3 regions of the Clostridioides sp. ES-W-0016-02 genome follow, and region 2 is predicted to be linked to each of the others. Evidence: riboswitches for the same ligand, from Rfam matches in the RefSeq annotation. Region 2 holds a riboswitch; each other region holds the start of a gene.
The links. A riboswitch is a leader RNA that binds a small molecule or an ion and turns the genes downstream of it on or off. The one in region 2 is predicted to bind FMN.

Region 1 (7,474 bases), 2.0 Mb from region 2:
TTTGGTTCTCTTACTCAAGTAGAAGTAGTCTGGAATTTAGCAGATTTATTTATGGCACTGATGGCTATAATAAACTTAATAGCAATAACTCTTTTAGGTAAGTACGCATTTATTGCTTTAAAAGACTATACAAGCCAAAAAAAATCTGGAATAAAAGACCCTGTATTTATTGCAGATGAAATAGAAGGACTAGAAAATGTATCAGAGTGGCATGCTGAATTATCTGATGAACGTTTAGGATAAAAAGTAGTATAAAAATTATAGAGTAATTTTGATAGATTAGAATGTATTTAATTTATGTGAATATAGTATTTTAGTTAACTTATATTACTGGAATTTTTAATTCCAGTAATATTTTTTTATATCAAGTATATTATATTTTATTAAGAGTTTTTAGTATTTTAATATAATTTAGTTATCATAAATAATATATTAAAACCTCTCTTTTTAAATACTACACAATTAAATCTTGTAAGTTATCTTCAAAGCTTTCTAAGTAATCACAAAATAATCTAAACTCTTCTATATTTTTGATTTCTTGTAAATTTCTTAAGTCTATCATCATGTTGCTATATTTATGCAACATAAAACTCATATCATATATTTCACATTTAACAAATCCTTCTTGATAGTTGTATTTATAAGGTTCATATTTTGAAAAATTTGATTCAAAGTATTTTATTTTAGCATAACATAATCTGTGTATATTGAATAAAAGAGCAAATATAGATTCTTTAACTGCAAACTTGTGTGTGAAGTATTTTACAGTGTGGTATTTATCGTGTTTAAATTCCCAAATTAAATCTTCATTCAAAGTAAGAGAATATTTTTTTATAAGGTTACGTTTTTCTAGTGTTAAATCTTGTATTGAACTTGTTTTCATAATTCAGTCCCCCATAAATATTCAATAAACAACCATTAAATTATGGTGTTCATTTATAGTTTATTATTGCTTACTTAATTATATTGTATAATTAATCGAGAAAATAATAAAATAGATAATTAATATAACATTAATATATGCTATAAATAAAAACGATAGCTTTGATAGTAATATGTACAAATTTATGGTATTTTATATTTAGATTTATATTTGTAGTTATTTTAAGCTTTTAAAAGTATTTTTTATTATTAACTTATATTTCCTAGATTACAGGGAATTTAACACTAAAAATCTATCTTGTGTCCTTAAAAATTTACATAATGATTGTATATATTCTAATTTCAAAATATACGTGAATAGTGTTGGTATTTCTAATGAATATGAAGATATGGGTAAGGTTGTTCAAATAGATAATTATCTTTAAAATTATTAAGTACCAAAAGACAAGTATGCTTTGCCATATTGGTACTTAATAGTATTTTATAGTCTCTATTTTAATTTCCACTATTTAATCAATAAAGGTATTTAATCTAGAACCTTAAATAGGTTTGCCATTTCTAGTGCATTCATAGCACAATCATATCCTTTATTTCCAGCTTTTGTGCCAGCTCTTTCAATAGCTTGTTCAATATTTTCTGTTGTTACTATTCCAAATATAACAGGTAATTCATTATCCAAAGATACTTTTGCAATGCCTTTAGATACTTCGCTACATACATAATCATAATGAGAAGTAGCACCTCTTATAACACATCCTAAACATATTATAGCATCATACTTACCACTCTTAGACATTTTTTGAGCAACGAGAGGAATCTCAAAAGCTCCAGGTACCCAAACCACTTCTATATTTTCCTGAGTAACATCGTGTCTTAAAAGGCAATCTTGAGCACCAGATAAAAGTTTTGATGTTATAAATTCATTAAAACGAGAGTTTATTATACCTATTTTTAAATCTTTTCCAATAAGTTTTCCTTCATATATCATTTTTATTTCCTCCAATTTTATTTAGGTTATAAATCTATATTTTTAGTATATATGCATATTATTGTAATAAAAATTACTTAGTAGAATAAAAATTAAATACCATTAGCTATATAATATCTAATAGATGTCCCATTTTATCCTTCTTAGTTTTCAGATATAATTTATTAAAATCATTAATTTCTTCATTAATAGGAACTCTATGTTCAATTTTTATTCCATATTTTTCTAATTGATTTATTTTGTCAGGATTATTACTTAAAAGGTTTATACTTTTTATATGTAAATTTTTTAATATCTGAGCAGCGATATAAAAATCCCTCATATCTTCTTCAAATCCAAGCATTAAATTTGCTTCAACAGTATCATAACCTTCTTCTTGAAGTTTATAAGCTTTAATTTTATTTAAAAGCCCAATACCTCTGCCTTCCTGTTTCATATAAATTAAAACACCACTTCCATTTTCTACAATTTTTTTCATAGAAGTTTCTAACTGTAGCCCACAATCACATTTTAAAGAATGAAATACATCACCTGTTAAACATTCAGAATGAAGTCTGACTAGTGTATTTTCTTCATTTACATTTCCATAAGTAAGGGCAATGTGTTCTTCATTTGAGTAAATATCTTTATATCCTATTATTTCAAAATTTCCATATTTTGTTGGAAGAAAAGCACTAGAAATTTTTTCTATAGTGGTTTCATTTCTTTTTCGATATTCTATCAAGTCTTTTATAGTAATTATTTTTAAATTATGTTTTTCTTTAAATATCATTAAATCATCAACTCTTGCCATTGTACCATCATCTTTCATTATTTCGCAGATAAGACCAATTTCTTTAAATCCTGCAAGTCTAGCAAGGTCTACAGAAGCTTCTGTGTGACCATCTCTAACTAGGATACCTCCAGTTTTTGCTATTAATGGAAATACATGTCCAGGTGTTTTAAAATCTTTACTTGTGGAACTTTCATTACAGAATAGTTTGACAGTTTCAGCTCTCTCATATGCAGATATACCTGTTAAAGTATCTATTCCATCTATAGTGACAGTAAATGCAGTTTGAAATGTGTCTGTATTTTCTTTAACCATAAGAGGTATATTTAGACTTTTAAATTTTTCTTCAGTAGCAGGAAGACAAATAAGGCCCCTACCATATGTAGCCATAAAGTTTATTGTCTCAGGTGTAGCCATTTCAGCTGCCATCAATAAATCTCCTTCATTTTCTCTGCTTTCATCATCAACTACGATTACCATTTTTCCATTTTTGATATCATTAATAGCTTCTTTAATAGTGTTAAACATGTAATTCACTCCTTTTATTATTTTTAAAAACCATTTTTAAATAAAAATTCTTTATCTATATTTGATTTATAGTTACTACTATTAGAATTTAATTCCTTGTAGTTTTTTACAAGAAAATTATTAATATACTTTCCAATTACATCACTTTCTAAATTGACAAAGTCTCCAATATTCTTTGTCAAGAGAGTAGTCTTAAATTTAGTATGAGGTATAACCGAAACCTTAAATATCTCATCATCTAAATAAGCTATAGTTAGACTTACACCATCAATAGCAACAGAACCTTTGTGTATCATTGTTGATAAAAGTTCTTTGGACGGTTGTATGCTTATTAAAACTGCATTTTCATCTTTTTCAAATTTACAAATAGTACCTTTACTATCAACATGACCTGTTACTAGGTGTCCACCAAATCTAGAAGAAAGGCTCATAGCTCTTTCAAGATTTACTTCATCACTTGGATTTAATGAACTTAAATTTGTGGAACGGACTGTTTCCATCATGACATCAGCAGTAAATTCATTTTTACCTAAACTTGAAACAGTTAAGCAAACTCCATTTACAGCAATACTATCTCCAAGATTTGTACCATCTAGTATTTTATTTGATTGTATGGTGACTTTTCCACTTTTGCCATTAGCAGTAATTTTTCTAAGTATTCCAACTTCTTCTACTATGCCAGTAAACATTTTAACCTCCTAGACGTGTATATTTATAAATTTAATTTAAAACATCAGACTCTACCAAAATATCGCCATCTATTAAAGTTACATTCTTAATTTCTAATTGTATAGCATCTGATAAGTAATCTATTCCATCTCCAGAAACGAAAGTAGGAGCATCTTTTCCACCTATAATTTTAGGTGATAAAAACAATTTGACTTTGTCAACTAAATTGTTTCTAAATAGACTGTCATTAAGTGTAGCACCACCTTCAACTAAAACAGAATCAATTTTTAATTCTCCTAATTTATACATTACAAATTCTAAATCTACCATATTATTTTTTTTAGGAGAAAGTACTACTTCAATATTATTTTTTCTTAGAACTAATGATTTTTCACTATCTTCACAACACGTAAAAACTATAGTTTTATTGTTTTTATCTTTAACTAATTTGCTATCAACTGGCAATTTTAAGTTTGTGTCTATTATTATTCTTACAGGGTGAGATACATTTTCTTGGTTAAGTCTGCAAGTTAGCAATGGATTATCATTTAAAACTGTGTTTATCCCAACCATTATACCTTGATATTTATTTCTATACTTATGAGTTAGATATCTTGATGATTCATTAGATATCCATTTTGATTCTAGCGATTTTGTGGCAATCTTGCCATCTAAACTTACTGCTGATTTTACAATACAAAGAGGTTTTTTTGTTTTTATATAGTAAAAAAATATTTCATTTAATTGTTTTGCTTCTTTTTCTAATATACCTACAGTAACATCAATGTTATTGTCTCTTAGTTTTTTTACTCCATTACCACAAACGATTGGATTTGGGTCTAATGTAGATATTACGACTCTCTTAATCTTATTTTGAATAATTTTATCTACACAAGGAGGTGTTTTGCCATAATGAGAACAGGGTTCTAAATTTACATAAAGGGTAGTGTCTTTTAAACTTTGATTAGCACTATTTATAGCATTTATTTCAGCGTGATTAGAGCCAAATCTCTCATGATATCCTTTACCTATTATGTCATCATCTTTAACGATTACACATCCCACTAATGGATTTGGATTTACAAAACCTTCTCCATTTTTAGCTAATTCAATAGCTTTTTTCATATAATAAATATCTTTCTCTTTTTGACTTATAAATTTCACAATATTTACACCTCCTATTTAAACTTAGATAATTTTCAAACAAAAAAACCCGAGAATTAACTCGGGGTTTAGAATAATCTACAATAAATATTGTATAAATGTATAGCAAAACGGCTCTACAAAAACACTTATTTAGTATATATCTTCTTCCATCCAGACTTTACTGTCGGCTTTGGAATTTAACCAAATCAACCAAGTTTTAACTCAGCTCGCGGGCTATACCGCCGATTGGGAATTTCACCCTACCCCGAAGATTAAGTATTAAATTTATATTTAGAATGTATCATAAATTATTTTACTTTGCAAACTATTTTTTTAAAAATATATGTTAATATATAATATATAACAGCTAGAAACTTTGGAATAATGCGATTGTGAATATAAAAATAAAAATTTGAACATAATCAGAAAAGAAGTTTAATTAATTTGAATTGGGAGAGAAATATATGAATAAAAAACCTTTAGAAATATTATCAAAATACTATGGATATACAAGTTTTAGAAAAGGCCAAGAGTCCATAATAAATTCTATTTTGAATAAAAAAGATGTATTAGCTATAATGCCAACTGGAGGAGGAAAATCTATATGTTATCAACTTCCAGCATTGATATTAGATGGGATGACAGTAGTGATTTCACCACTTATATCTCTTATGAAAGACCAAGTAGATGCTTTAAAAGCCATGGGAATCAATGCTGCTTTTATAAATAGTTCATTGGGAAACAAAGAATTTAATGAAATATTAAGTAATATTAGAAAAAATACTTATAAAATACTTTATATTGCTCCAGAAAGATTAGATACCCAAGAATTTCTTGAACTAATAAATAATAATGACATAAGTCAAATTGCAATAGATGAAGCACATTGTGTATCTCAATGGGGACATGATTTTAGACTGAGTTATAGAAGGATTTCTACGTTTATCAATAGTTTGTCTAAAAGACCTATAGTCACAGCCTTTACAGCTACTGCATCAGAAGAGGTAAGAGCTGATATAATAAATTTATTGTGTTTAGAGAGTCCAGATTGTTACATAACAGGGTTTGATAGAGAAAATCTAGCAATAAATATAGTGAAATCATCTAGTAAAAATAAATATATTTTAGACTATATTCAAAATCATAAAAATGAGTCTGGAATTATATATACAGCTACTAGAAAAGAAGTTGAAAATATTTATAATGGTTTGGCAAAGAGAAATATATCTGTATCAAAATACCATGCAGGTTTATCTAAAAATGAAAGAAATAAGAATCAAGAAGATTTTATAAATGATAATATAGATATAATGATAGCAACAAATGCATTTGGGATGGGTATTGATAAGCCCAATATAAGATGGGTTATACACTACAATATGCCTCAAAGTGTAGAAAATTACTACCAAGAAATAGGGAGAGCTGGTAGGGATGGAGAAAAAAGTGAATGTATACTTTTATTTTCTCCAGGAGATGTACATATACAAAAATATTTAATAGATATTGGTGTTGAAAATCCTGAAAGAAAATTATTTCAACATAAAAAACTTCAGCATATGATTGATTTAGTTTATAGTAATTCATGCTATAGGAGGACAATATTAAATTACTTTGGAGAAAATTATATAGAAAACTGTAATAACTGTAGTAATTGTTTAGTTGAAGGAGAAATAGTGGATAAAACTATAGATGCTCAAAAAGTTATTTCATGTGTAGCTAGAATGAAAAGAAGTTATGGTGTTACTACTATTGTAGATGTACTTAGAGGGTCTAAAAACAAAAAAATTTTACAACTTGGTTTAGATACTTTGTCTACATATAATATTATGAGAGATTATTCAAGTGAAGACTTGAAGAATTTTATAAATACATTAGTTTCTCATGGTTTTTTAGATTTAGTCGAAACTTTAGGTAGCGGAAACAGAGGAAGTTACCCAACTATAAGATTAAATGATATGTCTATGAAAGTTTTGAAGGGCGAGGTAAAGGTAGAATTTAAGGAAATTGTAATGACAAAATCTCTAGAAATAGAAGATGAATTATATAGTGCTTTAAGAGAATTAAGACACTTAATTGCAAGTGAAGAAAGAATAGCTCCATATATGGTTTTTGGAGATGGAACACTTAGAGCTATGTCTAGTAGTTATCCAGTCAATAAAGAAGAAATGCTAAATATATCTGGAGTAGGAGAAATTAAATATCAAAAATATGGTGAAGATTTTGAAACACTAATCAAAGAATATGTCGAAAAAAACAATATAGATAAAAAAGACAAAGAAAAAAATGTCGATTTAATAAATGTCAATAGTGAATTTCTTGAAGTTAATACAGATAAAGCTTTATATGAAAGGCTAATAAATATTAGAGAAGAATATGCTAAAAAAGAAAAATTACTTCCATACATGATTTTAACTAATAAGGCTTTGAAAGAAATAAGTGGAAGATATCCTATTGATAAAGAACAATTAAAGGATATTTCTGGTATAGGT
Region 2 (7,474 bases):
GGTGTTGAAGAACTTTGGGAAGAAATTGTAAGTCAATACAATCAACATGGATATGAAATAACAGTAGATTAATTTTAAGTGTTTATATATATTAAAATCAAATAAAGGATGCCTCAAAATGTTTTTAAGGGAAATTTTGTGGCATCCTTGTTGTTTATAAGCAATAAATATCGGTAATTATTGTTAGAAATTAATAAAATTAATAAAATTAGTGTAAATTAGTTTGTTTAAAGATTTACTGACTTATATAATTAGTAATGAATTTTGACTAAGAAGTAGATTTTTCTGTCTTTCTCATAAAGCAAACGGTAAGTATGAGTCCTATAAAGCATACTGATGCTGCAATCCAGTAAGATTGATTACTAGCCGCAACATAAGCTAGTGTATGACTTGTAGACTTTTGATGATATGTAAGTCTTTGTGCAAAGAAACTACTGAAAAAGGCTGTTCCAAGAGCAAATGACAAATTACGAACAGTTGCAAGAAAACTTCCCCCATATCCTTGTTTTTGAGGAGGAACGTCTGCCAAGATACTACTATTGTTTGGTGAACTAAAAGAACCTAATCCAAAGCCAAAAATAATTAAGCATAGAATCAAAAGATATAATGGAGAATCAGCTTTTAAAAGTGCCATTCCAACCAGAGCAATAGTCATAAATGAAAAAGATACAGTCAGAATATTTTTTGCACCATGTTTGTCAGAAAGAGAACCGGAAATAGGTGCTATAAGTACCATAATAAGTGGATGAACAGTCATGACAGAACCAGCCATCATAGGAGATAAATTTTTTAGTTGTTCTAGATAAAAAGGAAGTAGAAAAGATACTGCCATTTGAGGAAAATAACAAGCTATTCCAATAATATTGCCTATAGTGAAATTTCTATTTTTAAACAAAGGTAAATCAATAAAACTTTGTTCAAATTTTACTTCTCTTAATACCAACATAAAAAATGCTATAATTGCTACTATTCCTAGATACCATTTTGTATTTCCTTCTCCATTCATTGCAAGTAAGATAAGTGTGGTACAAGATGAAAATAATAGAAGTCCTGGAATATCGAAACTTTTGTTTTGTTCATCTAAAATAGGTTTTGGTAGAAATTTTATTCCAAGAAAGACTGCTATAATACCAATAGGTATATTGATTATGAAGATAGAAGGCCATCCAAAGTGTTCTAAAAGTATTCCACCAATTACAGGACCACTCATATTCCCTATACCAACTACTGCTCCAGTAATTCCTATAGCCTTTCCCTTCTCATTTGCTGGAAATGCATTAGAAACTATACCAAGTCCAGTTGCCATTAAAATACTTGCTCCAATTGCTTGAAATATTCTTGATAAAATCAATGTTGTTAGGTTATTAGATATACTACATAGAAAGGAACCTATTGTAAATACAAAAAATCCTAACGTATATAGATAATTTGAACCCACCTTATCGCCAAGTTTCCCAAAAAACAACATAGTAGCTGTTACAACCAACATATAAGCTGTAACTACCCATTGGATTTGCGACATATTAATTTTAAAGTCGGCAGCAATTGTAGGATTTGCGATATTTAGTATACTTCCATCAAGAGTAGACATAAATACACCAATACAGATGATAATTAATACTATCCATTTTTGTTTCACTGATAACACCCCAATCTTTTACATAGTAGATTTTGTTTTATAAGTACAGTATAGTTACAAAATAAACAACAAAAAAGCACCTATGTTTTAGGTACCTTAGAATATGTTTATTTTCATGAATAAATGCGGTAGTTGAAGGATTTGTATAGATTACTCATGTAAAATTACATAAAGGTACTCGTATACTATTTTCTTCTACCATCCAGATTTTACTGTCGGCTTTGGAATTTGACCAAATTCTGCCATAAGGCTCGCGGGCTTTTACCGCCGATAGGGAATTTCACCCATTTCTGAAGAAAAACAGATGTATTTTTTAATTTTATTTTAACATAAAATAACAATCGAGACAATTAGATTTAAGCAATACAGACAGCTACACCACAATATAGAAGGTTTTATTATACTTTTGGACAAAACCTAAATTAGAGTATAATAATAGATTGAAATTAAGTAAAATAAGTTATTGTCATTGCTGAATGATAAGTTTTATATTTAGTAAAAGCATAAAGCTGTAACAAAACTCGTATAATATTAATATCTTAATTAAGAGGTATGGTAAATTATGAGGAGGCGCTAATATGGAAGGAAAGATAAAAAAGGCATTTCCAGGTGGAAACACATCACAAGGCTCATATTCTTTTTTTGACTATATAATTCCGGAAAATGTAAAAAGAGTTTTTTGTTTAAAGGGTGGACCTGGAGTAGGAAAATCCTCACTAATGAAAAAAATTTATAAAGAGTTTTTGCATAGAGGATATGATATTGAATTATATCATTGCCCTTCTGACCCAAGTTCGTTGGATGGTGTAGTTATAAAGAAACTAGGCGTGGTACTTATGGATGCAACTGCTCCACATACTGTAGACCCTAAACTCCCAGGTGCTTTGGACGAGATAATTAATTTAGGAGATTACTGGAATACAGAGGAGTTAGAAAAAAATAGACAAGAAATTTCAAACTATGATAAAGATATTAGTAATGCTTTTAAAAGAGCATTTAAATTTTTAAAATCAGCAGAGCCAATTTTTAGAGATATCGAGGAAAAATATTCTGACTGTATGGACTATGGAAAAGTAAATTTAGTTACAGAAGAATTTATAAAAAGATTATTTGATGGAGTAGATAGTACAGGAAAGTTAAAGAAAGAAAAGCATTTATTTGGCTCAGGGATAACTCCTGTAGGATGCTTAGATTATACAGAACATATTTTAAAGGATGTAGGGAAGGTTTATTATTTATCAGGGGAAATAGGCTCTGGGAAAACTACACTTTTGAGTAAAGTGTACAAAAAAGCAATTGAGAAAGGTTTGAATGTAGAAGTTTATCACTATCCGCTTATTCCTGAAAAAATTGAAACTATATTATTAACTGATTTAGATATAGGAATAACTATAAGCAGTACTTTTAAAGATGAAGATACAATTGATTTGAATCAATTTTTAAATAGAGAAAAATTACTTAAATACGAAGAAGATATTAAATTTGATGAGAAAGTTTTAGATGACTTAATTTGTTGGTCAATTTTAAATCTTAAGAGAGCTAAATCAAAACATGATATTATAGAAAGTTACTATAGTCCGAATATGAGATTTGATGAAGTAGGAAAATTGAGAGATGAATTAGTTAAGAGAATCTCAAAATATGAGGAAAATATATAAAGTATGTCTGTTTAAAATTAATATTAACTAGTATATATAATCAACAGCAAACTGCTATGGCTTTGAAGCTATGGCAGTTTGCTGTTTTTTGCTATAATTTAAACAGATAAATCTTTGCACAAAAAGACAAGAAAATTTAGAAAATTTATTATAAAATATGGGGGTACATATGAAATGGCTAGATGGATTACAACAATCTATTGATTATATTGAAGAAAATATTTTAGAAAAGTTAGATTATGAATATTTAGCAAGGTATACAAATATGTCAGTGTTTTATTATCAACGAATGTTTAGTGTATTAGTAGGTATATCTGTTGGTGAATATATTAGGAATAGACGATTAACACTAGCTGGGCTTGAATTAACTACTTCAAATAGTAAAATCATAGACATAGCTTTTAAATATGGTTACGAAACAGCAGAAAGCTTTACTAAAGCCTTTGTTAGATTTCATGGAATAACGCCATCTATTGCTAGAAAAGGAAATTCAAGCCTAAAATCATTTAGCAAGATAACATTAAAAATATCTTTAGATGGAGGAAATATTTTAGATTACAAAATTGTCGATGAGGGAGAATTTTCAGTAATTGCTTTAAAAAAACAATTTTCGAAAGATGAAGATGTATTTAGAAAACAAATACCAAGGTTTTGGCAAGACTTGTTTAAGAGTAGTTTGTATAGAGAACTAATTTCTTATGTAAAAGAAAACACTATTACAAAAGGTGGGATTTTAGGAATAGATGAAATGGCAGTTTCACAAAACAAACAATTATTTAATTATTATGCAGCTGTTGAGACAGATGAAAAACCTAAAAATGATAAATTTACCTTATTTAAAATACCTTCTCATAAGTGGGCTATTTTTAAGTGTACAGGTGCCATGCCAAATTCTATTCAAAACTTATGGGTAAAAATATATAGTGAGTTTTTCCAATGCTCTAGCTATGAACCAGTTGCTGATTTCAATTTTGAACTTTACCTTGAAGGAGATAGTAATAAAGATGATTATGTTAGTGAAATTTGGGTTCCAATAAAAAATAGGAGGAGTTTATGAAAAAATGTAGAGTATCTGAGATAACAGCTTATTTTAATGCAGATGTGGAAACAGTTTGGAATATAGTTACAGACAATCGTGATTATAAATGGAGAAGTGATATAAGTAAAATTGAAGTATTCGATGATGGAAGTACTTTTATTGAGTACAATAAGGATGGAAACAGTACAAAATTTACTGTTACAGAAAAAACTAAAAATAAGCTTTATAAATTTAACATGGAAAATAAATTTTTCTATGGTAATTGGCAAGGTGAATTTTTTGAAGAGAATGAAAAAACTAAAATAGTGTTTATAGAAAATATATATGTTAAAAATCCTATTATAAAAGTTTTATCTTATCTCTTTATGAATTTAAAAAAAATACAAATACAATATGTTAAAGACTTAAAAAGAAAATTAAATGAGATGTAAAATATTAATACTTTGTATACATATAGATTTATTATAATTAAATTATATTGGAGAAATATTTTAATTTATAAATAAAAAGGAAATGAACTAGTAAAAACTCATTTCCTTTTTCTATTTTAGATTTTAATAGATTTATATTTACAATTACATTTTCTAAAGCATTAATTTTATTATATTTAAAAATTGGAAATAGAAAAAACTATTTTTAAGGCGACTTAAGTTATTTTTTTCTTCTACAGCAAAATCCAATGTACCCATATATTCGATGTTAGTAGGGTAGGGGCATAAGTATAATGTATGATATTATATACTAAAGATGAATTTTAACATATAACTTTGATATAATAAGCATATGTAAATGTTTAATATTTAATTAAAGAAAATTATCATATAAAAATAAATTTGTAAGGAGTAATACAGTATGAAAAAACAATATGTGTTTATAATACTAGCAAGTACTATTTTAGGTATGCTTGTTGGAACCATATTTAGAGATTATAGCAATGAAGAAACAGTTTATACAAGTAAGGATAAGTCAATAAGAAAAGAAATAAGAATAACAAGAAAATCTATAAAAGAATTGGCAAAAGAGAAAGACAAATTAGATAAAGAAATTAATTCAATGAAGAAAAATCAAAAGAATTCTAATGAAATCTCTAACATAGAAAGTCTTAGGGAGAGTCTTTCATATTCAGATGTAAATGGTAGCGGAATAGTATTAAGTATAGATGCCATAGATGAAAAAACAGGAAACATTGCCAATAGCATAGACTACAATAAAATCCTTGTGAAAGTCATAAATGAATTAAAAGCAAATGGAGGAAAATACATAGAAATAAATGGTCAAAGAATTAATCAGTACTCAGAAGTTGTACTTGCAGGTAGCCATATAAATATAAATGGAGTTCCAGTGGCACAACCCTATGAAATAAAATGTATTGGTGATAAAGATAAACTATCTAGTTACGTAGATAAAGGTAGTAAATATTTAGATAGTATACAAAGTACTTATCCAATGAAAGTTAGTATAAAAGCTGAAGAAAATATCTCTATGAAAAAACTGAAAATACCTAATAAATTAAAGTATATAAAGGGTGATTAAGATTATATTAGAGGAAAGCAGTTTACCAATGTTAATACCAGAAAAGCTCGCAAAAAAGTATAATGTATTTCCAGTAGAATTTCAAGATGATAATCTAGTAGTAGAAATAGAAGATGAAGATATATATGCACTACAAGACTTGAGATTAGCAACGGGGAAAGAAATTATATTAAAAAAAGAAAGAAGAGAACTTATAAGTGAGAAGATAGAAAAATATTACAATAATTTTGAACTTGATGAAAATTATGCAAAAAGATTATTTGAAAATCTTATAGAGAAAGCTATAAAAGAGAACGCAAGTGATATACATATAGAACCATTTAAAGAACATTTGATAGTTAGAATGAGAGTTGATGGAGAGTTAAAAGAAATATCAAAGTTTTTAATAGATGTTTATCCAGCATTAGCTACAGTTGTTAAATTAAAAGCTTCAATGGACATAACAGAAAAAAGACTTCCTCAAGATGGAAGAGTAGACATAAAATTAGATGATAGCTTAATTGACATTAGAGTTTCATCAATCCCAACTGTATATGGTGAAAAAATTGTTTTGAGAATACTTAATAGAGATACTTTTTTAAAAGATAAATCAGAACTTGGATTTTCAGAAGAAGCGATAAACTCTATAAATCGTATAATAAGTAAAAGAGCTGGAATATTATTAGTAACAGGGCCTACAGGGAGTGGAAAGACTACTACAGTATATTCCTTATTAAATGATTTAAGAGGGATAAACAAAAATATAATGACTATAGAAAATCCAGTAGAATACAAGATGGATGGAATAAGTCAAATACAAGTAAATTCAAAAGTAGGATTGAGTTTTGATGTAGGTCTTAAAGCTATATTAAGACAAGACCCAGATATAATAATGGTTGGAGAAATAAGAGATGCAGAAACAGCTAAGATAGCAGTAAGAGCCGCTATAACAGGCCATTTAGTTATAAGCACTTTGCATACTAATGATGCAGTATCTTCTATAGCTAGACTATTGGAAATGCAAATCCCACCATATCTTTTAAATGCATCTCTTATAGGTGTAATATCTCAAAAGCTAGTTAGAAAGGTTTGTAATCATTGTAGCCATGAGATTATGATAAAAGATGATTTTAGTGGGGATGTAAATACTAAAGTAGCTGTGGGCTGTGAAAAATGCAATGACAAAGGTTATTTTGGTAGAACAGCAATTTATGAAATTCTAGAAATCAATGATGATATAAAAACATGTATAAGGGATATGAAGGATTCTAGTATTGTTAAAGAAGTAGCACAAAAAAATGGAATGATAACATTTGAAGATAGCTGTCAAAGGCTAATAAATGAAAAAATAACAACATTAGAAGAATGTTTAGTAGTAAACGAAATAATTTAATTAAACAGTGTAATCAAACTTCATACAATCGATTTTAATAAAAATTCTCGATTGTAAATCGTATCTAGATAAAATAAAATTAACATATTAAATTAGAAAATATCGAGATTATTTAATTGTAATTAATATAATTTGGAAGGAATTATAATACATGAAATTATCTAAAAATATATTTTATAATTTAGACAAGATTCATTTACTCTTAAACAAGATTCGTGATAAAGAGCTTAGAA
Region 3 (7,474 bases), 590 kb from region 2:
AAAAAAGAGTCTATTACCCACTTTCTAAAATAATCTTTCTACAAAAAAATAAAACTTAAAACATTTTAGACCATAAATTTACCTTATATCTAAATATCTAAAAACCTACTGATTTATTAAAATATAAAGATTGTCCATTGTCTTGTTTTAAGCTTTAACATATACTATATTTAATTTTATAAAAATACTTGATCAATATATTTTTAAACTTAGTTTATATTACTGGTTTATCTTAAGATTCGGAACTGCATTCAGACTCATATCATGTGTTTTATTGTTTATAAAATTATAATATCCTGCGCAACCTATCATAGCAGCATTATCTGTACATAAAATTAAAGGAGGATATTTAACTATAATTCCACTCTCTTTTGCAAGTTCTGTTATTTTAGCTCTAAGACCAGAGTTGGAAGCAACTCCACCAGAAAGAGTTATAACATCATAACCTTTATCTTTTGTCGCTTTTAATGCTTTAGTAGCTAAAACTTCAACTACTGCTTCTTGAAAAGATGCAGCAACATCTTCAACTACTATTTCTTCGTTTTTCATCCTTTTTCCATTTAAATAATTTAATACAGAAGATTTTAGACCACTAAAACTAAAGTCATAGCTATCATCTTCTAAATAAGCTCTTGGAAATTCTATAGCATGCTTATTCCCTTTTTTAGCTAAATTATCAATAATAGGTCCTCCTGGATACCCCAAATTCATAGCCCTTGAAATCTTATCAAAGGCTTCTCCAGATGCATCATCTCTAGTCTTTCCTAAAATTTCATATTTACCATAATCTTTAACTTCTACTAAGTGAGTATGACCTCCAGATACTATTAATGTTATAAAAGGAGGTTTTAAATCTTTATGCTCTATATAGTTTGCACTTAGATGTCCTTCAATATGATTTACTCCTACAAGAGGAATATCCAATGTATATGCAAGTGCTTTAGCATAAGATAATCCTACTAATAAAGCCCCTACTAGTCCTGGGCCATATGTAACTGCAATGTGGTCTATATCATTAAATCCTATATTTGCCCCATCTAAAGCTTCTTGAACAACTATATCAATATTTTCAACGTGTTTTCTTGAAGCCACCTCTGGTACTACTCCGCCAAACTTTTTATGTGTTTCTATTTGAGTAGAGATTATGTTTGAAAGTACTTCTCTACCATTTTTTAAAACTGATGCAGCTGTTTCATCACAGCTACTCTCTATAGCTAATGTTATTATATCACCCATAAACTCTACACCTCTTTTAATTGATTCCACATTATAATTGCATCTTCTTTGTTATCATTATAGTATTCTTTTCTGATTCCACCCATTTTAAATCCATATTTTCTATATAGATTTTGTGCTATTTTATTTGATGCTCTAACTTCTAATGTCATAGACGCAATATTATTATCTTTACATAAATCAACTAATCTTTTTATTAACTTATCTCCTATTTTTTTGCCTCTATAGTCACTATGAACAGCCACATTATTTATATGACCTTCATCAAGTATAAGCCAAATTCCAACATATCCAACTACTTTTCCATCTAGTTTTGCTACTATATACTTTGCTACTTCATTAGATAACTCTTTTCTAAAAGATTCTTTTGACCAATAATCTTCAAAACAATTTTTTTCCACTTCAAAAACTTCATCTATATCTTTAATAGTCATTTCTTCTATTTTTACATCATCTATTATTTGTTTTGTATTATCTTTCATTATTTATCCTCTTCATTTTTTCGTCATATTGTACTTCGGCCTGAGATTTTCTGATATACATAGGGTTTATTGTATAACAAGTATGTACATCTATATTTTTACTATATTTATTTAGTGCTACAGAACATAAGCTTCCTGCTTTAGATACATTATGAGCTGGTGAAGGTATCTTTATATTTTTTACGTTTTCTAGCTCATCCTTATATTTATAAACAGCTTCTCCAACTATTATAAATTCTTCATCACTTGATTTAATTTCCTTTAGTAAAGTTTCAAATTCTACAACATCGACACTATCTAACTCTATTAACTCTCCATCTTCAAACTTATATTTAGCTGAATACACCTGATTTTTTTGTGCATCTAATATAGAGCATATTTTTCTTTCACATAAATTCATATTACCTGCTAAAGATTCTAAAGAATTTACTGCTATTATTGGTAGATTATTTACATGGGCTATAGCTTTTACTGTAGCCATACCTATTCTAAGACCTGTAAATGAACCAGGGCCTATACATATAGCTAACAAATCCATCTCTTTTATGTTTAAATCACTTATATCCAACATATTTTCTATCATTGGCATAAGCTTTTGTGAATGAGTTTTTTTGTTATTTACTGTAAACTCACAGATTAAATTATCATCTTCAACAACTGCTACACTTGCTGCCATAGAAGATGTATCTATACCTAATATCTTCATTATTTAATCAACTCCTCAACTATACTTTTATAATAATCTCCTTTTGGAGTTAATATCATTTCTCTTCCTTCATCTTTGTACCTTAATTCTATGTTTAAATATTCTTTTGGAAGTATATCTTCTATTAAATTACCCCATTCAATTATACAGATTCCATTTGAATTTATATATTCATCATATCCAATATCATACATTTCATCACTACTACCAATTCTATAAACATCAAAATGATACAAAGGTATTTTTCCTTCATATTCGTTTATTATAGTAAAAGTTGGGCTTGTTATATAATCATTTATACCTAATGAGTCTGCTAAGCTTTGTGTCATTGTGGTCTTTCCAGCTCCTAAATCCCCCACTAAACAAATTACACTACCTTCTTTTAATAATTTACCTAATTTATATCCTATTTCTCTAGTTTTACTTTCATTTTCTAAATATATTTTTGCCATTAATTCATCTCCATCTTGATATAATCGTCGTGTGAATTTATATCACTGCTTAATTAATTATAGTATAAGCCCCAACTATTATAAAGTACTTCTATTTATCTTTTTTGTTTATCTTTCAATATTGATGATTCTATTAAAACTTATATATAATCATCAATAGCAATCCTTACATATTCTTTTGCCTTACAATTTTGTTTCAGGGCTTCTTTACATATTTCCTCTGATTGCTCTTTTACATACTTGAGAGATTTATAATTTTCTTTTACTGCTTCAATGCACATTTTTTCTGTTTGATTCTTTATATACATAAGCATCTTTCCATTTTGTCTTACAATCTCTGTACATATCTCTTCTGTATAGTTATCTATGTAATTTAGTACATCTTTAATATTGTACTTTTTATCCAAGTATCTTATAGCTCTTATACATGTTTCTTCTGTCTTATTATTAACAAATTGTAGGCTTCTTCCATCTTGTTTAACTGCTTCTAAACATATTCTTTCTGTCTGCTGATTTACATATTGTAATGCCATACCATTTTGACTTACAGCTTCAATACACATTTTTTCTGTTTGGTTTTGTACATATTTAAGTGCTTTATAGTTTCGTTTTATTGCTTCTATACATAATTCTTCACTTTGTTCTCTAACATATGCAAGACACCTGCCATCTTTTTTAATTGCTTCTAAACATATTTTTCTTGTTTGAACCTCTAAAGCTTTTAATATACTTACAACATCTATATTAGAAGAACATCTTATTGCTTTTATAATAAGTTCTTCTGTTTGATTTCTTACATACTTAAGTGCATTGCAATCTTTTTTTATTGCTTCAAGGCATATATACTCAGTTTGTTCTTTTACATATTCAAGTGCTCTATAATTGTACCTTATAGCTTCTAAACATAATTCTTCTGTTTGCTCTTTTACATACTCCAAAGCTTTATAATTCTGTCTTATAGCTAAAATACACATACCATCTGTTTGATTATTTATATTTTCTAATTCATGATAGTCATACTTCACTCTTTCCATATTTTCAATATATTCATTCGTAATATACTTTAAAGAATCTCCTAACATTTTACTATCAATGCCTATATGAATATTTTCCCAATCACTATTAAAATAATACCCTTTATCGTCTAAAAATACTTTTTTCATTTTTTTACATACTTTCATAAATCTACTCTCCTATCATCATTAAATTAGTTATTATTAAGAATTACAATTCAAAACATTATTTATTCTTAATAATAACTTTATTTTTTGTCTATTATGAATTCGCTCTGCATATTGTAGATACCTTTTTAGTATTTTAATAGTTAATCGTTTTAATTCTTCCTTTATTTTAAAAATTAAATCTGTCTAAATATTTCTTATTTTAAATACATTTTTTGATAAATTAATAAAGCCATAATGTATTTAATACATCAATCACAACATGAGACTGAAGTTATAAATAAATTATGGCTTTCCAATATATTTAATTTTAAAATTTTATATTTTCTTGTCTGATTATTTTTTTATTACATTTCCCATTTTTTTATAAAGTGGTAATGTTACTAAAGATATTATCACAGCTTTTAGTACATTAAATGGAGCTATCATCCAAATTACAAAAGTAAATAGGTCATGAATCTTAGGATTTATAGCTGAACCTAACCCTATTATAGCATCTAGTCCCATAAATTGACCATAAAGTGGTAACATTACAAAGTAATTTAACACTGAGCCAATTATAGTCATAGCTATTGTTCCTAATACAAATCCAATTAATATGCCTTTTAAATCTTTACTTTTCTTATATGAATAACAAAGTATCATTACATAAGAACCACCAATTAATATATTTGCAAACTCTCCTACTCCTCCAGTTGTTGTTGCTGTAATCGCTTGTAGTATATTTTTTACTACAACTATTCCAAATCCAACTAATGGTCCTAAAGACATCCCTCCAAATATTGCTGGAATATCTGATAAGTCAATTTTTAAGAAATCTGGAAATATACCTGGTATTGGTGCTTGAATAAACATTAGTAAATAAGATATTGCTGATAAAATTGACATTACTACTAAAGTTCTTGTTGAAATCATATTACTTCTTTTTGCTGTACTTTGCATAATTATTATCCTCCTAATAAATATATTTATATTTTTTTAGGAAAAACAAAAAACTCGAAGACCTTATCTTCGAGTTTTTATGGATATAGTTTAAACAAACTAAAATAAACTTATTTATATTCCATAAATATCTTCTCTCATCCAGACTTTACTGTCGGCTTTGGAATTTCACCAAATCAACCACATAAGTAGTTCGCGGGCTATACCGCCGGTAGGGAATCTCACCCTGCCCCGAAGATCTTCTTTGATTTTTTAATTTTCCTTACACTCTTATATTAGTTAATTTTTTAATAATTGTCAAGTTATTTTTTTTCATACACTACTTTCCCATTTATTATAGTGTAAAGTACATTACTTTGAATCTCTAGTGGAGAATTATCCCAAATTACTATATCTGCATCTTTACCAACTTCTATAGAACCTACTCTATCTTCAATTCCTAGAGTCTTAGCTGGATTTATTGTAATGGATTCTATTGCTTTTTCTTCTTTCATTCCATGCTTAACTGCTATCCCTGCACATATTGGAAGATATTGAACTGGTATTACTGGATGGTCTGTCATTATACATACATCGAGTCCTGCATTTGAAAGTATTCCAGCTGTATTAAACGTTAAATTTCTAAGTTCAAATTTAGACCTTTCTGATAATGATGGCCCTACTATTACAGGAAATCCTTCTTCCAATACCTCCTCCACTATAAGATGACCTTCTGTACAATGGTCTAATGTAAGCTTTAAATTAAACTCTTTTGCAATCCTTATGGCTGTGAACATATCATCAGCTCTATGGGCATGTGCTTTAAAAGGAATTTCTCCTCTTAAAACGGGTATTAAACTTTCCATTTTTATATCATATTCAGGTTTTTCACAATCTTCATCATCATGACTTTCATACAGGTCGACTTCCTCTAAATATTCTTCTGCTTTTTTAAGATTCTCTCTAAGTAATGAAGCTATTGCCATTCTAGTTTGTGGAGATTTATCATCTTGACCATAACAGCTTTTTGGATTTTCTCCAAAGGCTATTTTAGACGCTACTGGATTTTTTATTACCATTTTATCAATTCTTTTCCCATAGGTCTTTATAGCTATACATTGACCTCCCATAACATTTGCACTTCCAGGAGTTGTACATACAGAAGTTATACCACCTTCAAAAGCTTCTTTAAATGTTCTGTCCATTGGATTAATCCCATCTATAGGATTTAATTGTGGTGTTATTGGGTCAGTTTCTTCATTTCCATCTGCTCCTTCAAATCCTATACCATCTTCCCACAATCCTAAATGAGTATGGGCATCTATAAACCCTGGAAACACAAATTTACCACTTGCATCTATTACCTCTACATCTAAAGGTGCTATTAAGTCTTTTCCTATCTCTATTATTTTTCCTTGATCTATAAGTATATCTCCCTGAATTATTCCATTTGTTATGGTATTTATGCTACCATTTTTTATAAAAACCATTCATTTTCCTCCTGATTTTCAATACTATACTAACTATTTTAAATATTATCTCTTACAATCTCATTTCATAATTTCTTAAATTTTTTATTATGCTACTTACATTTATAATTGTTACACATAAGTATCATAACTAAACATAAATTAACCTATTTTTTCATTGATAATGCAACTCTTTTTTTATTTAAATCAATTCCAATTACTTTTACATCTACTATATCACCTACTGTAACAATACTCATAGGGTCTTTTACAAAGCTATTACTCATTTCTGATTTATGAACTAGCCCATCATTTTTTATTCCAATATCTACAAATGCTCCAAAATCTACAACATTTCTTATTGTACCTTTTAAAGACATCCCTTCTTGTATATCTTCAATTTTTAGGACATCAGTTCTAAGTATAGGCTTTATTCCTTCTTCTCTTGGGTCTCTTCCTGGTTTTTTAATCTCAGCTATGATATCTCTTAAAGTAACTTGGCCTACTTCCAATTTTTCACTTAATTCTCTCAAACCAATTTCCTTAACTTTTTCATCTATTTCTTCTATATTTTTATTTTTTACATCATCCAAAGAATATCCTATTATTTCAATCATTTTTTTGCATATATCATAACTTTCAGGATGTACACCTGTATTATCTAGAGGATTCTTTCCATCTAAGATTCTCATAAATCCAGCACATTGAGTAAATGCTTGAGGGCCAAGTCTTTTTACTTTTTTCAGTTGTACTCTTGATGTAAAGTCTCCATTTTCTTCTCTATATGCTATTATATTTTTTGCGATAACCTTACTTATTCCTGCAATATGCTCTAATAGAGAATATGATGCAGTATTTAAATCTACTCCAACACTATTTACGGAATCCTCAACAACTCCATTTAATACTTCTTCTAATCTCTTCTTATTTAAGTCATGTTGATATTGGCCTACACCTATACTCTTAGGGTCTATTTTCACAAGTTCTGCTAAGGGGTCTTGTAGTCTTCTCGCTATAGATATAGCTC

Region 1: linked by a shared signal. The riboswitch ahead of ribD (bifunctional diaminohydroxyphosphoribosylaminopyrimidine deaminase/5-amino-6-(5-phosphoribosylamino)uracil reductase RibD) and the one ahead of IC758_RS17605 (MFS transporter) in region 2 are both predicted to bind FMN.
Region 3: linked by a shared signal. The riboswitch ahead of IC758_RS01315 (ECF transporter S component) and the one ahead of IC758_RS17605 (MFS transporter) in region 2 are both predicted to bind FMN.

What each region holds. Positions count from the first base shown of each region.
Region 1 covers NZ_CP061361.1:1,831,704-1,839,177, forward strand. Annotated here, with positions in the region: gene IC758_RS08900 (alanine/glycine:cation symporter family protein) at 1-243, shown strand, start outside; gene IC758_RS08905 (hypothetical protein) at 455-883, opposite strand; gene ribE (6,7-dimethyl-8-ribityllumazine synthase) at 1,409-1,870, opposite strand; gene IC758_RS08915 (bifunctional 3,4-dihydroxy-2-butanone-4-phosphate synthase/GTP cyclohydrolase II) at 1,977-3,170, opposite strand; gene IC758_RS08920 (riboflavin synthase) at 3,194-3,859, opposite strand; gene ribD (bifunctional diaminohydroxyphosphoribosylaminopyrimidine deaminase/5-amino-6-(5-phosphoribosylamino)uracil reductase RibD) at 3,891-5,003, opposite strand; FMN riboswitch at 5,141-5,262, opposite strand; gene recQ (DNA helicase RecQ) at 5,450-7,474, shown strand, end outside.
Region 2 covers NZ_CP061361.1:3,801,179-3,808,652, reverse strand. Annotated here, with positions in the region: gene yihA (ribosome biogenesis GTP-binding protein YihA/YsxC) at 1-72, shown strand, start outside; gene IC758_RS17605 (MFS transporter) at 269-1,639, opposite strand; FMN riboswitch at 1,826-1,941, opposite strand; gene IC758_RS17600 (ATP-binding protein) at 2,218-3,297, shown strand; gene IC758_RS17595 (AraC family transcriptional regulator) at 3,467-4,354, shown strand; gene IC758_RS17590 (SRPBCC family protein) at 4,351-4,767, shown strand; gene IC758_RS17585 (DUF881 domain-containing protein) at 5,189-5,869, shown strand; gene IC758_RS17580 (GspE/PulE family protein) at 5,898-7,241, shown strand; gene IC758_RS17575 (type II secretion system F family protein) at 7,393-7,474, shown strand, end outside.
Region 3 covers NZ_CP061361.1:202,306-209,779, reverse strand. Annotated here, with positions in the region: gene tsaD (tRNA (adenosine(37)-N6)-threonylcarbamoyltransferase complex transferase subunit TsaD) at 220-1,236, opposite strand; gene rimI (ribosomal protein S18-alanine N-acetyltransferase) at 1,242-1,718, opposite strand; gene tsaB (tRNA (adenosine(37)-N6)-threonylcarbamoyltransferase complex dimerization subunit type 1 TsaB) at 1,708-2,424, opposite strand; gene tsaE (tRNA (adenosine(37)-N6)-threonylcarbamoyltransferase complex ATPase subunit type 1 TsaE) at 2,424-2,876, opposite strand; gene IC758_RS01320 (DUF4116 domain-containing protein) at 3,017-4,057, opposite strand; gene IC758_RS01315 (ECF transporter S component) at 4,394-4,999, opposite strand; FMN riboswitch at 5,125-5,242, opposite strand; gene IC758_RS01310 (amidohydrolase) at 5,302-6,468, opposite strand; gene IC758_RS01305 (Tex family protein) at 6,615-7,474, opposite strand, start outside.